One region of the Erwinia tasmaniensis Et1/99 genome, then DNA from elsewhere that is predicted to be linked to it. Evidence: predicted binding sites of a transcription regulator. Region 1 holds the regulator's gene; each other region holds the start of a gene.

Region 1 (5,370 bases):
CAGGGGCGGGTTCCGTTTATTTCAATATCAGCCTTACGTAATATTTCCTGAGCGATTCGGTACCACTGGTTATTGCTCAGGTTTTCTTCTTCTAAACACGATGAACTCATAGCTTCTCCATCACCCTGTGTGATTGATACCTGAGAAAAGAATAGTCAATTTCTAAAGGTCTGTAAGAGAACACGCGGCAAAGCCACGGCCTGATAACAACGTAAAAAGAGGATTGATTGAAACGTAAAAGGGCTGAGATGAATGCGTTCAGTCAGAAGTGCCTGGCAACCGAACCCAGGCCGATAGCAAAGCGCCTGCACAGCATATACCTCTGCCAGAAGAATAATATTAACTTATTATTTTACATGACGAAGAAAAGTATATGCCTGCGGGCGGTATTGTTCAATGGCTTATCGTTAGTTTGCTAACTAGTTGAGCGCAAGTGCTTTACTGGTGCTGCATCTCCGTTTGCAATACGAGATTTTTTTCGGCCTTGCGTTGAACGAAGTAGCCTAATGCTGCTAACAAAATGGTTATCAGCATCACAAATACCGTGGTTTGCAGCGCCGCAGCAATCCATGTCGATACGGCCATGCTGGCAAGAAAACACAGTCCGAGTTGCAACATATTTTGCAGAGCAGCCGCTTTACCGGTTGCCTGAGGAAACGGAAGAAGGGCGCTGGACACCACGATAGGGTAGATAGCCCCATTGGCCATTGCCATTCCACAGAACGGGAGTAGCAGAGTCCATAATGCGGGTTGCGAAAATTGCGCAATGAGATAGAGCGCGACAATACTCAGGCTATAGAACGCCAGCAGCCACGGGAGGATCTTGCGCCCGGCAAATCGATTAAGCAACGCGCGGCAGCCAAAACCGCCGATAAGAAAAGCGGCGGTTTGCGGAACGTAGCTCAGGCCAATATCGCCCGGCGTCAGTCCTAAGTTGCCCAGAATAAAAGGTGAACCGGTAAGCCAGGCAAAGAAGCTGGCAGAGCAGGCCGCATAGGTCATCACGTTACCGCAGTAGATGGGCGATTTAAGCAGGGCAATAAAGCCCGGAGCGGGAATATCAGGTGCGGATGCGCTTTTCCCCACACGTGGGCGTGATGGCAGCAGAAAAGTCGGTATCAGCAGCAGCAGAGTGATGAGTAAAAGCGCGACGAATATGGCCTGCCATGAAAAATGGCTTAACAGCCATGCACCCAGCAGCGGTGCCAGGGCTGGTGAAAGTGCGACCAGCGGCATGATGGTGGCAAAGACGCGATTCGCCTGCGCACCGCTGTAGCGATCGACGACAAGCGCCTGCCAGCTTACGGCTGCGGCACATACCCCTACCGCCTGCACAAAACGCCATGCCAACAGTGACGTCGCGGAGTCAACCCAAAGCATGGCGGCACAGCCTATAGCAAACAGGCTCAGTCCCATCAACAGTACCGGCTTACGGCCGATGCGGTCCGAAAGGGGGCCCCATATCAGCTGGGCGCAGGCAAATCCGGCAAGGAAAATGCTTAGGCTGGCGCTGATAGCCCCGGCCTGGGTGTCAAGATCCCGCTGCATTACGCCAAATGCTGGCAGGTACATATCGGTGGCGAGAAAGCCCAGCATGCTCAGCAGCGCCAGGTAAATCATAAAACCTTTCGAATTCATACAGATTTGCTCTTGTCATACGGTTTTTTTTGCTGGCGCAGTGTAATCGCGTGCGGGGCGGCCTGTGAAACGCTAATATTCGTTGACTGTTATGAAAATTTTTGAAGGCTGGATATGTGGTCTGAACATTCACTCGAAGTCATTGATGCCGTGGCCCGAACCGGAAGTTTCACCGCCGCTGCCGCTGAACTGCACCGCGTTCCTTCTGCGGTAAGCTATACGGTGCGTCAGCTGGAGGAGTGGCTGGCCGTCAGTTTATTTGAAAGGCGGCATCGTGACGTGGTGCTGACCGATGCCGGTCGTGTATTTAGCGAAGAGGCCAGATCTGTTATCAAAAAAATGCTTGCCACCCGTCGCCGTTGCCAACAGGTAGCAAACGGCTGGCGGGGGCAGCTCAATATCGCCGTTGATCGTATGGTCCGGCCATCGCGGACCCGGCAGCTGGTGGTGGATTTTTACCGCCATTTCCCAGATATGGAGCTGCATATCATGCCAGAAGTCTTCAACGGCGTTTGGGATGCGCTGGCGGACGGTCGCGCGGATGTGGCGATAGGCGCTACCCAGGCGATCCCGGTGGGGGGGCGTTTTGCGTTTCGGGATATGGGCAGCCTGAACTGGCGCTGCGTGGTCAATGCACAACATCCGTTAGTCGGACGGCCGGGGCTGCTGACGGAAGGATCGGTACGCGAGTGGCCTTCGCTGGTCATGGAAGATACCTCGCGTGCGCTACCCAAACGCACAACCTGGACGCTTGATAATCAACGGCGGCTGGTCGTTCCTGACTGGGAAAGTGCCTTTGACTGCCTGCGAGCGGGGTTGTGTGTTGGCATGGTTCCGGGACATTTTGCGCAGCCGTTATTACAGCAAAATATATTGTGTGAACTGACGCTGAGTTCGCCCTTCCCGGACAGCCCATGCTGCCTGACCTGGTCAGAGCAAAGCGCCTCACCGGCGCTGAGCTGGCTGCTGGAATATCTTGGTAGCACTGAAACCCTTAACGCCGAATGGTTGAGTGAGCAATCCAATACGACAGTGATACAAGATCAGCGGCGGTAGTCGCGGTAAGGGCCGTCCGCCACCGAGCGTCTTTCAATCAAAGTAGGGTACACTTCAATGGTTTGCGACTCTTCGCGCTTGCTGGTGATGCGGTCAAGTAACATATTGAATGCGGTTTCACCAAGACGCTCTTTCGGTTGGTGTACGGTGGTCAATGCCGGAGTGAAATAACGGGCGTTGCGCACGTTATCATAGCCAATGACCGAAATATCCTGGGGGACCCGCAGGCCCATTTCATCGGCTGCGCAGATTGCGCCCATTGCCATAATATCTCCGCCGCAGAAAACCGCGGTCGGGCGTTGTTTCTGCGCCAGGATTTGTTGCATCGCGCGGTAGCCGGATTCAGGTTCGAAATCTCCCTGTACCAGCCATTCTTCCCGCAGAACGATGCCCGCTTCAGTCAGAGCTTTCAAAAATCCCGCATGGCGTCCGCCACCGGTGTTGCGCTCCAGCTGGCCTGGGATGGCGGCAATATCCCGGTGTCCGCGTTCAATCAAATAGCGCCCGGCAAGATACCCGCCCTCAAACGCATTATCCAATACCGTATCGGTAAAATCACCGCGCGACTTGCCCCAGTCCATAACAACCATAGGAATATTGCGGTGATCTTCAAGCATTGAAATCAGCGCGTCCGGGTATTCAGAGCACATGACCAGCAGGCCATCAACACGTTTTTGCGCCATCATTGACAGGTAAGCCTGCTGCTTTTCTATATTGTTATGGGCGTTACCCAGGATCAGGGTATAGCCTTTGGCAAAGCAGCTGTTTTCTACCGCCTCAATGATTTCAGCAAAATAGGGGGCTTCACTTGATGTTGCCAGCAGACCAATCGTTTTGGTGTGGTTTACCTTGAGGCTGCGTGCTACGGCGCTGGGGGAGTAATGCAATTCTTTGATTGCAACCCACACCGCTTCACGGGTCTCATCGGCGACAAAGCGTGTTTTATTGATGACGTGAGACACGGTGGTGGTGGAAACACCGGCGCGCTTTGCCACATCCTTAATTGTTGCCATGTAAATCGTACTCCTGGTGTTATCAGTAACCCCCTGATAACCGGTTTGTTAAACGTTTGCCTTAGCCCAGGCTCTTCCCGTTGGGCCAGAATTATTGGGGTTGTCTAAAGGGGGCGGGAAGAGAAGAAATCTGCCCGCAACAGGGTGCACGGAACCGATCGCATCGGGTTTAGCGGCTGTTGCGCAAATTAAGAGGGGAATTCTATCAAGGCTGCGCAAAGAAAACGAGAATTTTGCCCGTAAGGACAGGAATTTTTGCTGGATCGGAACGTCACAATTCGCTCGCGAGGATGAAAATCGTCAGCCGCGTTCGGATCGACGGCTTTGGGGAGCTGCAGCATGAAAGGGGGGCGTGTCACGGGCCAGAGGGTCTGCTTGTGGCCCGCTGTGGAAAAAAGCCGCTAACGAATCGTTTTCGGTGTCATAACGCGACGAGCACCCACATAATGTTCCTGCCAGTAATCGTCGCTAAGCGCACTGACCTGAATGTCTTTTCCTGTCCTTGGCGACTGGATAAATTTATTTTCACCAAGATAAACCCCCACGTGGTCGGCTGAGCCTCTTCCGTTGATGCGGAAAAACACTAAATCACCTTTCTCAAGACGGTCACGTTTGATCGGAGCCGCATCGCGCAGGTGATACATTTCATTCGCGGTGCGTGGGATTTTAAATTTAACTAAATCTTTGTAGGCATACCAGACAAGCCCGCTGCAGTCGAACCCAGTCTTAGGGGAGCTGCCGCCCCACAGATAGGGCTTACCGAGCTGCCCCATTAGTTTACTGACTGCGGTTTCACGGGCTTTTTGATAACGAATGCGGTGTGCATTACTGAGTTTCAACGGGGCTGAGGGATCGACTTTGCCAACCTTAGCTAAACTGCTTTCCGCGCGCTGTCTGCCGTAATGCTTTTTCGGTGCTTTTTTTTTGCTAGCCGTACGACTTATCCGTGCGTTAACTTTCTTGCCTTTCAGCGCTGGCTGCTTAGTCGCCGCTTTCTTCGTGAGTTTGTGATCCTGCGCCGGAGTGAGATGTGCTGCTTTTGTGGGCTGTTTTGCTTTTTTAACCGGCTGCTCTTTGGCTTTTTTTGTCGGGGAGGCTTTAACCGGGCGTCGCTTGCGTCGTTCATCTTCTCGCGCGCTATTGCGATCGGCTTTATGCTGATTTGCATTGATGAGTGTGTGGGGCGATGCGTGCGCCATATTGAAAAATAGCTGAGCAAAGGCCAACAAGAAAAGCGTAAGGAATAAACGCATCATTTCCATTAACAGTTTATGCGTCGCAACGGTCAGCAACGCGATCGTAAGTAGTGGTTTCTGCGCGCAGGCAGAAAGTTGTAACGATTCTAAACTAACTGGAGAGCAAAGAGTAAGGCCTTTTTTGTTACAATAATACAGAACGAGTATATGATTCAATATTGAGCACAATCAGTTGCTTAACCCAGCATGTTCTGACGTTAAGTCGTTAACTGATGCGGTACGCACCATAAGATAATGTTATTTTGTTATCATGACCCGATCGCCTGACTGCGTGTGGTCAGTGACAGATGAAAATGTCATTATCATCGTCAGGCCAGAATAGCTACAATCATAGCTGGCTACAGCCTATACACAAAGTATCGTATTGAGGAAGGCATTTATGAGTACTGTTGAAAAAATTCAGCGCC
Region 2 (5,370 bases), 1.9 Mb from region 1:
GTGCAATCACTGAACGTTTCCGTAGCCTCTGCCCTCATCCTGTATGAGGCCCAGCGCCAGCGGCAAAATGCCGGTATGTACCTGCGTGAAGAAAGCTCGCTGGAATACAGCGAGCAGCAGCGACTGTTATTTGAAGGCGGCTATCCGGTGCTGGCTCGCGTAGCGAAACACAAAGGGCTGCCCTATCCTGAAATTAACGATCGCGGTGAGGTGGTTGCCGCCCCCGAATGGTGGGCAGCCATGCAGTCGAAGGCGCGTAAATAATGCAGGGCCGCCTGCTGGACGCCGTGCCGCTTAATACCCTGACCGGTGTTGGAGCCAGCCAGGCGGCGAAACTGGCCAGGCTTGGTCTGGTCACGGTACAAGATCTGCTGCTGCATCTGCCCATGCGCTACGAAGATCGTACCCAGCTTTACGCGATCAACGACCTGCTTCCGGGGATTTACGCCACGGTTGAGGGGGAAGTGCTGCACAGCGATATCTCATTCGGCCGCCGTCGTATGCTGACCTGTCAGATTGGCGATGGCACCGGCACGCTGACGCTGCGTTTTTTTAACTTCAATGCCGGAATGAAAAATAGCCTGGCCGTGGGCCGCAAGGTTACCGCTTACGGGGAGATTAAACGTGGGCAGCGCGGAGCCGAGATCATTCATCCTGAGTATAAGGTTCAGGGTGAACACAGCGTCACCGAGTTGCAGGAAACGCTGACGCCGGTCTATTCAACCACTGAAGGCGTGCGCCAGGCAACGTTACGTAATCTGACCGAGCAGGCATTAAGCCTGCTGGATACCAGCGCGATTGCCGAACTGCTGCCGCCGGAATTAAGCCGGGGCTTGATCAGCCTGTCGGATGCCCTGCGCACCCTGCATCGCCCGCCGCCGGATATGGCACTGGCCGATCTCGACAGCGGAACGCACCCGGCGCAGCGCCGTCTGATTATGGAAGAATTGCTGGCGCATAACCTCAGCATGCTGGCGGTGCGTGCCGGCGCCCAGCGCTATCACGCGTTGCCGATGTCGCCCCGCCATCAGTTAAGCGATCGGCTGCTTGCCGCGTTGCCTTTCCGCCCTACTTCTGCCCAGCAGAGGGTGGTACGTGAGATAGAAGAGGATCTGGCCCACGATTATCCGATGATGCGCCTGGTGCAGGGCGACGTCGGTTCGGGTAAAACGCTGGTGGCGGCGCTGACGGCGTTAAACGTCATTGCCTGGGGCAAGCAGGTCGCACTGATGGCTCCGACCGAACTGCTGGCCGAGCAGCATGCCAATAATTTCCGTCAGTGGTTTGCGCCGCTAGGGCTGGAAGTCGGCTGGCTGGCAGGGAAGCAGAAGGGTAAGGCACGCCAGGCGCAGCAGGAGGCCATTGCCAGCGGCCAGGTCTCAATGATTGTCGGCACCCACGCTATTTTCCAGGAGCAGGTGCAGTTTAATGGCCTGGCGCTGGTGATCATCGATGAGCAGCACCGCTTTGGCGTCCACCAGCGTCTGGCGCTATGGGAAAAAGGCGAAGAACAGGGATTTCACCCTCATCAGCTGATTATGACCGCCACGCCGATCCCACGAACGCTGGCAATGACGGCCTACGCCGATCTTGATACGTCCACCATCGACGAGCTGCCGCCGGGCCGTACCCCGGTGACCACGGTGGCTATTCCCGATACGCGGCGCGCGGATATCATTACCCGTGTGAAAGACGCCTGCGGCAGTGAAGGCCGCCAGGCGTACTGGGTGTGTACGCTGATTGAAGAGTCCGAACTGCTGGAAGCACAGGCGGCCCAAGCCACCTGGGAGGAGCTTAAGCTGGCGTTGCCGGAACTGACTATCGGCCTGGTGCACGGCCGCATGAAGCCAGCAGAAAAGCAGGCGGTGATGCAGGCCTTTAAGCAGGGCGAAATCCACCTGCTGATCGCGACCACGGTCATTGAGGTCGGGGTTGATGTGCCCAACGCCAGCCTGATGATTATCGAGAACCCCGAGCGCCTCGGGCTGGCACAGCTGCATCAGCTGCGCGGGCGCGTGGGGCGTGGGGCGGTGGCCTCCCACTGCGTGCTGCTGTACAAGTCCCCATTGAGCAAAACCGCGCAGAAGCGCCTACAGGTGCTGCGCGACAGTAACGATGGTTTCGTGATAGCCCAGTGTGACCTGGAGATCCGCGGCCCCGGTGAACTGCTGGGCACGCGTCAGACCGGCAATGCCGAATTCCGCGTAGCCGACCTGCTGCGCGACCAGGCGCTGATCCCGGAAGTTCAGCGCGTAGCGCGTCATATCCACCAGCATTATCCCGAGCAGGCCGCGGCGCTGATTGAACGCTGGCTGCCGGAAACGGAGCGCTATACCAACGCCTGATGCGCATCATCCCCAATTGCGCCATCAACGTGCCTGCATCCGCCGGATGTGCCGCGACTAAGCGTTTTTTGCCTGAGGTTTCCTTCCCCTTTTCCCGCCGTAGATCGCTACAGGCGTCTTGAGCTAGCGCCGATGCTCGCCAGGCATATCCGTAGCTCTGGGCGAGCCAACCAATGGCAAACGATTGCTTTTACGCTAAAGAAGATTAAAATCGCCTCTTTTATTGCCGTGGGGAAGCCTGTTAATGTCCGTTGAAACCCAAGACGCTGCCACAGCAGCGCGCGCTGTTAATGCTGATAAAAGCGAACTGATTTACCGCCTTGAAGATCGCCCGCCGCTGCCACAAACTCTGTTTGCCGCCTGTCAGCATCTGCTGGCGATGTTTGTTGCCGTGATCACCCCCGCGCTGCTGATCTGTCAGGCGCTCGGGTTACCCGCTAAGGATACGCAGCACATCATCAGTATGTCGCTGTTTGCCTCTGGCGTGGCGTCTATCCTGCAAATCAAAACCTGGGGGCCGGTGGGTTCCGGGCTGCTGTCGATTCAGGGCACCAGCTTTAACTTTGTCACCCCGCTGATTATGGGGGGGCTGGCGTTGAAAAATGGCGGCGCGGACGTACCCACCATGATGGCCGCGCTGTTTGGCACCCTGATGCTGGCCTCATGTACCGAGATGGCGCTGTCCCGCGTGCTGCACCTCGCCCGGCGCGTTATTACACCGCTGGTTTCCGGTATTGTGGTGATGATAATCGGCCTGTCGCTAATCCAGGTTGGGCTGACCTCTATCGGCGGCGGTTTTGCCGCGATGAACGATCATACCTTCGGCGCGCCGAAAAACCTGCTGCTGGCCGGTGCGGTGCTGGCGGTGATTATTGTGCTCAACCGCCAGCGTAACCCCTGGCTGCGCGTTGCCTCGCTGGTGATTGCTATGGCGGTGGGTTATTTACTCGCCTGGGCGATGGGAATGCTGCCGGAAAACACTGCCCCCTCCAACGGCGCGCTTATCACTATCCCAACGCCGTTTTATTACGGGCTGGGCATCGACTGGAACCTGTTAATTCCGCTGATGCTGGTGTTTATGGTGACCTCCCTGGAAGCCATTGGCGATATTACCGCCACGTCCGACGTTTCCGAGCAGCCGGTCAGCGGCCCGCTCTATATGAAGCGGCTGAAAGGCGGCGTGCTGGCTAACGGCCTGAACTCCTGTGTTTCGGCGCTGTTCAATACTTTCCCTAACTCCTGTTTTGGTCAGAATAACGGCGTGATCCAGCTTACCGGCGTTGCCAGCCGCTACGTAGGTTTTGTCGTGGCGCTGATGCTGATGGCGCTGGGTCTGTTCCCGGCGGTGAGTGGATTTGTGCAGCATATCCCTGAACCGGTACTCGGCGGAGCAACCATTGTGATGTTCGGCACCATCGCCGCTTCAGGCGTGCGCATCGTTTCGCGTGAGCCGCTGAACCGTCGGGCGATTATGATTATTGCTCTGTCACTGGCGGTGGGTCTGGGCGTGTCCCAGCAGCCTCTGATCTTGCAGTTTGCGCCAGACTGGCTGAAAACGCTGCTCTCCTCCGGCATTGCCGCCGGAGGGATCACCGCCATCGTGCTGAACCTGGTTTTTCCACAGGAAAAATAGCATGTTCCGGGCATAACCGGCGCGCGGGCGGATAATTTCCGCCCGCACGCCGCGTGCAGGTTGAGATACGACGATAATTCGTGCATAACAGGCCATTACCAGAACGCATAGGGATGGATACGATGAAGTTTCTCGGCAAAGTTTTGCTCACGCTATTGCTACTGCTGTTACTGGTGGCCCTTATGCTCTACCTGCTTCTGCAAACCCAGTGGGGAGCGGGATGGGCAAGCCGCCAAATCAGTGAGAACAGCGACTTTAATCTTTCGTTCAGTAAAATGGAGCATGACTTTTCCAGGCCCAGCGTTCTGATCCTGAATAACGTTTCCTTTTCCCGTAATGGCCAACCCGCCTCACTGGTTGCCCAACATGTCGAACTCGGTCTGGGGCTGATACAGTTCAGTCATCCACGGCGGTTTGCCAGTATCCGGCTCGATCGGGGCACGCTTGATATCACACCGCACCGCCTCCCCCTTCCTTTTCAGGCCGATCGCCTTCAACTTAGCCAGATGGCGTTAGCGCATAACCAGGGTAAGTGGCGATTACAGGCGCAGCGGGTTGACGGGGGAATTATGCCGTGGAAACCGGAAGCGGAAGATATGCTCGGTAAAGACGCCCGTTTCCAGCTGAGCGCCGGTTCTCTGACGCTGGACGATATTCCCGCCACGAATGTGCTGATCCAGGGTAGCCTGAAAGATTCCCAGCTGATAGTCAGTAACCTGGGTGCCGATATAGCTCAGGGGTCGGTCACCGCCAGCGCCCGGCGTAATGCGCAGGGAAGCTGGCAGGTCACCAGCCTGCGCCTTAACAGTCTCCGTCTGCAAAGCGATAAGACATTCAGCGACTTTCTGCGGCCGTTAAGCTCGCTGCCGCCGCTGCATATTGAACGTATGGACATCACGGACGCACGGCTGGAAGGGAAGGAGTGGGCGGTGACCGATCTCGATCTGGTGCTGAAAAACCTGACGCTACGCGACGGCGACTGGCAGAGCGAGAACGGCACGCTGGCGTTAAACGCCAACAGTTTTGTCAACGGCAGTATGCAGCTTGACGATCCCATCGCCAGAATGACCTTCTCGGCGCAGGGTATCGCCCTGAACTCGTTCAGCACCCGCTGGGTCAACGGCCTGGTGCGTACCCAGGGTAACTGGACGCGCAGCGATAAGAAGCTCACGCTGGATGAACTGGTGGTGGCAGGACTTGAGTATACCCTGCCGCTCAACTGGCGCGATCGCTGGATGCAGGCGCTGCCTTCATGGCTCGATAGCGTGCAGGTCAGTAAACTTAGCGCCAGCCATAATCTGCTTATCGATATTAGCCCGGACTTCCCCTTCCAGATGACGGCGCTGGACGGCAACGGCAAAAACCTGCTGATGGCGCGCGAGGGTCGGTGGG
Region 3 (5,370 bases), 870 kb from region 1:
AGCCGACCGCATCGCCCTGCGCCGACAGTTCCGCGCAGGCGGCATGCAGAAGATGACTGCGCCCCCCGCCTTCGCGCGACCAGAAGTAAAAATAGCTGCCATGATGCTGGTGCAGTGCGCTCTGCAGCGCGGCCAACAGCGATGTATTCTCACCCGGCCAGAAGCTGGCAAAGGTTTCGTCATCGGGTAGGTAAAGTGGCAGTGAAAGCTGTGCCGGCGTGTTCAGAATCACCTCAGGTTTTGAGCAGGCGGAAAACGTGAAAATTCTAACACAATTCGGGCTGGATCATGAAACGCTATGCGGGGATGCCGAAGTTAGAAGCGGTGAGGACGCGCATTGTCCTGGCGAAAAGGGGCAGCAGCGTGCTGCCCCTTCAGGTTTACTGCGCGTCGTGACGCTTATCCGTCACCTCGATAACCTCTTCTTCTTTGCGTAACAGGCTGAACGCCTTGAAGATCAGGCTGAGCACAATGCCGACGATCGTGGCCAGCGCCATGCCTTTGAGTTCAGCAGCCCCGATATGCACTTTTGCCCCGCTGACGCCGATAATGAGGACAACCGACGTCAGGATCAGGTTTTGAGCCTTGTTATAATCCACTTTCGACTCAATCAGCACGCGAATACCGGAAGCGGCAATAACCCCGTATAGCAACAGCGAAACGCCGCCCATCACCGGCACCGGCACCGCCTGGATCGCCGCAGCCAGTTTGCCAATGCAGGAGAGCAGGATCGCCAGAATCGCCGCACCGCCAATCACCCAGGTACTGTACACGCGGGTGATCGCCATCACGCCGATGTTCTCTCCGTAGGTGGTATTCGGCGTCGAGCCAAAGAAGCCGGAGAATACGGTGGAAATCCCGTTGGCAAACATTGAGCGATGCAGCCCGGGATCTTTCAGCAGATCCTTCTTAACGATATTCGCCGTCACGACCAGGTGGCCCACATGCTCGGCGATCACCACCAGCGCAGCAGGCAGAATGGTGAAAATGGCGTACCACTCAAAACGCGGCGTATAGAAGGTAGGCAGAGCAAACCAGTGGGCTTCGCGTACCGGCGTCCAGTCGACCATCCCCATTTCCCAGGACAGTGCATAACCTGCCAGCACGCCGACCAGGATTGGGATAATGGCGAGGAAGCCGCGGAACATCACCGAACCAAAGACCGTGACGCCCAGCGTGACCATAGAGATAATGATGGTTTTATTGTCAGGCGCTGCGCCGTCAGCCGGTAATAAACCCGCCATGTTCGCCGCCACGCCCGCCAGTTCAAGACCGATCACCGCCACAATCGCGCCCATTGCCGCCGGGGGAAACATCACGTCCAGCCAGCCGGTGCCGGCTTTTTTAACAATCAGCGCCACCAGACAGAACAACACGCCGCAGAGAATAAAACCGCCCAGCGCCACTTCGTAACCCAAAGGCAACAGCAGCAGGACCGGGGAGATAAACGCAAAACTCGATCCCAGATACGCCGGGATTTTGCCCTTGCAGATTAACAGATACAGCAGCGTACCAATGCCGTTGAACAGCAGTACGGTGGCCGGATTGATATGGAACAGGATCGGCACCAGCACGGTGGCACCAAACATGGCGAAAAGATGCTGGAAGCTGAGTGGAATGGTTTGCAGCAACGGCGGCCGCTCGTCTACACCAATTGCACGACGTGTCATACGATTATTACCCCTTAGTGTGAGCCATAAAAAAGCCGACTCTGCGGTCGGCTTGTTAAATCAAACGTTATGTTGCAGCACCCTTGTGGCTGCATGCCAAATCGCCAAGGCATGCCGCCCTCACCCGCGCACGGGAAACGGAGCGTAAACAGGCCGTTGCGATGGGCTGCTGCATCCTTTATTTGGTACCGAAAATCTTGTCACCCGCATCGCCGAGGCCGGGGATAATATAGCCCTTCTCATTCAGCCCCTGGTCAACAGACGCCGTGTAAAGCTCTACGTCCGGGTGCGCCTTTTCCAGCGCGGCGATGCCTTCCGGCGCAGCGACCAGCACCAGCACTTTAATGCTGCTGCAACCGGCTTTTTTCAGCAGGTCAATGGTCGCGATCATCGAACCGCCGGTAGCCAGCATCGGGTCGACGACCAGCGCCATACGCTCTTCAATATTTGAGACCAGCTTCTGGAAATAAGGAACAGGCTCCAGGGTTTCTTCGTCGCGGTAGATGCCAACCACGCTAATTCGCGCACTCGGCACGTGTTCCAACACGCCGTCCATCATGCCCAGACCGGCACGCAGGATAGGGACAACGGTAATTTTCTTACCTTTGATCTGATCGACAGTGACCGGACCATTCCAGCCTTCAATGGTCACCTTCTCGGTTTCCAGGTCGGCGGTGGCTTCGTACGTCAGCAGGCTTGCCACTTCTGATGCGAGCTCACGGAAACGTTTGGTGCTTACGTCATCTCCCCGCATCAGACCCAGTTTATGTTTGACCAGCGGGTGTTTGACTTCCACGATCTTCATTGTTGTTCTCCCGGCGTGTTAAGCTGCAAAAAAAAATCGCGAGATTATAGCGCCATTTTCTCTGCTGCCCTATCACTTAGTGCAAATGTTTCTTTCTGCCGTCCGTCCTTTATAAGCATTGCCTGGGATCCGGGTCTACGCAACAATTGAAAAGATGACGCTCGCAAACGTTTGCCTGCGCTGGTAGAATTGCCGCGCTCTATTTTTACCACCACACCAATCGCAAACCGCGTGGGGATTTCGCAGTGACCGACAAAACCTCTCTCAGCTATAAAGACGCCGGCGTAGATATCGATGCGGGTAATGCTTTAGTCGACCGTATCAAAGGCGTAGTGAAAAAGACTCGTCGCCCGGAAGTGATGGGTGGCCTGGGCGGTTTCGGTGCCCTTTGTGCCCTGCCACAAAAATATCGTGAGCCGATCCTGGTGTCCGGCACTGACGGCGTTGGCACCAAGCTGCGTCTGGCGATGGATCTGAAACGCCATGATGCCATTGGCATCGATCTGGTCGCCATGTGCGTGAACGACCTGGTGGTATCAGGCGCAGAGCCGCTGTTTTTCCTCGACTATTATGCTACCGGCAAGCTCGACGTCGACACGGCGGCCAGCGTGATCACCGGTATCGCAGAGGGCTGTTCACAGTCTGGCTGCGCACTGGTCGGCGGCGAGACCGCTGAAATGCCGGGCATGTATCACGGTGAAGACTATGATGTAGCCGGCTTCTGCGTTGGCGTGGTGGAGAAATCCGAGATCATCGACGGCAGCAAGGTGGCAGAAGGGGACGTGCTGATCGCTCTCGGTTCAAGCGGCCCACACTCTAACGGCTACTCGCTGGTGCGCAAAATTCTGGCATTCAGCAACACCGACCCGGAAACCACCCAGCTGGAAGGCAAGCCGCTGGCGGACCATCTGCTGGCCCCAACGCGCATTTACGTGAAGAACATTCTCAGCCTGATCGAACAGGTCGACGTGCACGCTATTGCGCACCTGACCGGCGGCGGCTTCTGGGAAAATATCCCACGCGTGCTGCCGGATAACACCCAGGCCGTGCTGGACGAGTCAAGCTGGGAGTGGCCAGCCGTCTTTGGCTGGATGCAGCAGGCCGGGAACGTCAGCCGCTTTGAAATGTACCGCACCTTCAACTGTGGCGTCGGCATGGTGATTGCTCTGAGCGCGGCGGATGCGGACAAAGCGCTGCGGCTAATGAATGATGCGGGTGAGAAAGCCTGGAAAATCGGCGTGATCAAAGCCTCTGACTCTGAAGAGCGTGTGGTCATCAACGCATGAAACGCATAGTCGTGCTGGTTTCTGGTAACGGAAGCAATTTGCAGGCCATTCTCGACGCCTGCCAGCAGGGACGGATCGACGGCAGCATCGCTGCCGTCTTCAGCAACAAACCCGGAGCTTTTGCACTGGAGCGGGCGCGTGCCGCTGATGTTGATGCCCACGTGCTGGAAGCGGCCCCGTTCGCCAGCCGCTGCGCTTTCGATCGTCAGCTGATGCAGGAAATTGACGCCTATGCGCCCGATCTGGTGGTGCTGGCAGGCTACATGCGCATCCTTAGCGCAGAGTTCGTCGATCGCTACGCCGGACGCATGCTGAATATTCACCCTTCCCTGCTGCCGAAATATCCGGGCCTGCATACTCATCGCCAGGCCATTAAAAATGGCGACGAGGAGCACGGCACCTCGGTGCATTTTGTCACCGAGCAGCTCGACGGCGGCCCGGTAATTTTGCAGGCGAAAGTGCCGGTTTTCAGCGATGATACGGAAGAAGATGTCGCCGCTCGGGTACAGCATCAGGAACATGCTATCTACCCGCTGGTGGTGAGCTGGTTTGTTGCTGGCCGCCTGGCTATGCGTGATGGCGCGGCCTGGCTCGACGATCGACGGCTGCCCGCCGCCGGTCATGCCCTCGACTAAACACAGCGCCCCGCTCTGGGTTGAACTTCACGTCGGCCCACTTCAGCCATACCTTCCGGTAATATAATCTTCGGTACGCCGCTGGCGCGGCGTGGTAAACAGCGTATCGGTCAAACCAAACTCCACCACGCTCCCCTGATGCATAAACGCGGTATAGTCGGATACACGCGCCGCCTGCTGCATGTTGTGCGTCACCAGAATCAGGGTGAAATGCTGTTTCAGCGTGGTCATCAGTTCTTCAATCACCAGCGTTGAAATAGGATCGAGGGCCGAAGTGGGTTCGTCCAGCAGCAAAATCTCCGGCTCTATGGCAATGGCACGGGCAATGACCAGACGCTGCTGCTGCCCGCTGGAGAGCGTCAGGGCATTCTGCCACAGGTTATCCTTTACCTCTGCCCAGAGAGCCGCAGCACGCAGCGCACGCTCTACGGCTTCATCCAGCACGCGCCTGTCGCGAACCCCCTGTAAACGCAGGCCGTACACCACGTTGTCATAAATGGATTTAGCAAAGGGATTGGGCCGCTGAAAGACCATGCCAACCCGGCGGCGCAGCGCGCAGAGATCCTGTCCGGCTGCCTGAATCGAGTGCTGTTGCAGACGGATATCCCCGCTGATACGGCAGCTTTCGATGGCATCATTCATGCGGTTAAAGCAGCGTAGCAAGGTCGACTTGCCGCAGCCCGAAGGGCCGATGAGCGCGGTGATACGATGGGCGGGCACCCGCAGGCTGATCTCATTAAGCGCCTGTTTCTCGCCATACCACAAGCTCAGATTATCCAGTTCCAGCGCGGTATCCGCATCATCAATAGTGATTGCCATAAAGAGTTCCGAGTTAATGCATCAGCGCACGGTAGCGCTCGCGCAGACGATGGCGCAATATCATCGCCATCAGATTTAAAGCCAATATCAGTAATACCAGCAGCAGCGCTGTGGCAAAAACCAGCGGGCGATCGGCTTCGGCATTAGGGCTCTGG

Evidence for each region. Region 1 encodes PurR, which represses purine synthesis genes. Its sites were predicted from a motif close to CANGCAAACGTTTGCNTG; they were not measured.
Region 2: the regulator PurR is predicted to act here: its motif matches at 2,519-2,536, upstream of ETA_RS01180 (nucleobase:cation symporter-2 family protein).
Region 3: the regulator PurR is predicted to act here: its motif matches at 2,636-2,653, upstream of purM (phosphoribosylformylglycinamidine cyclo-ligase).

Annotation. Positions count from the first base shown of each region.
Region 1 covers NC_010694.1:2,047,955-2,053,324, reverse strand. Annotated here, with positions in the region: gene cfa (cyclopropane fatty acyl phospholipid synthase) at 1-110, opposite strand, end outside; gene punC (purine nucleoside transporter PunC) at 439-1,638, opposite strand; gene punR (DNA-binding transcriptional activator PunR) at 1,753-2,694, shown strand; gene purR (HTH-type transcriptional repressor PurR) at 2,682-3,707, opposite strand; gene ETA_RS10140 (C40 family peptidase) at 4,109-4,960, opposite strand; gene ETA_RS10135 (Grx4 family monothiol glutaredoxin) at 5,343-5,370, shown strand, end outside.
Region 2 covers NC_010694.1:57,756-63,125, reverse strand. Annotated here, with positions in the region: gene trmH (tRNA (guanosine(18)-2'-O)-methyltransferase TrmH) at 1-264, shown strand, start outside; gene recG (ATP-dependent DNA helicase RecG) at 264-2,345, shown strand; gene ETA_RS01180 (nucleobase:cation symporter-2 family protein) at 2,590-3,978, shown strand; gene ETA_RS01175 (AsmA family protein) at 4,101-5,370, shown strand, end outside.
Region 3 covers NC_010694.1:1,178,653-1,184,022, reverse strand. Annotated here, with positions in the region: gene hda (DnaA inactivator Hda) at 1-226, opposite strand, end outside; gene uraA (uracil permease) at 381-1,670, opposite strand; gene upp (uracil phosphoribosyltransferase) at 1,849-2,475, opposite strand; gene purM (phosphoribosylformylglycinamidine cyclo-ligase) at 2,721-3,761, shown strand; gene purN (phosphoribosylglycinamide formyltransferase) at 3,758-4,396, shown strand; gene pstB (phosphate ABC transporter ATP-binding protein PstB) at 4,439-5,215, opposite strand; gene pstA (phosphate ABC transporter permease PstA) at 5,229-5,370, opposite strand, start outside.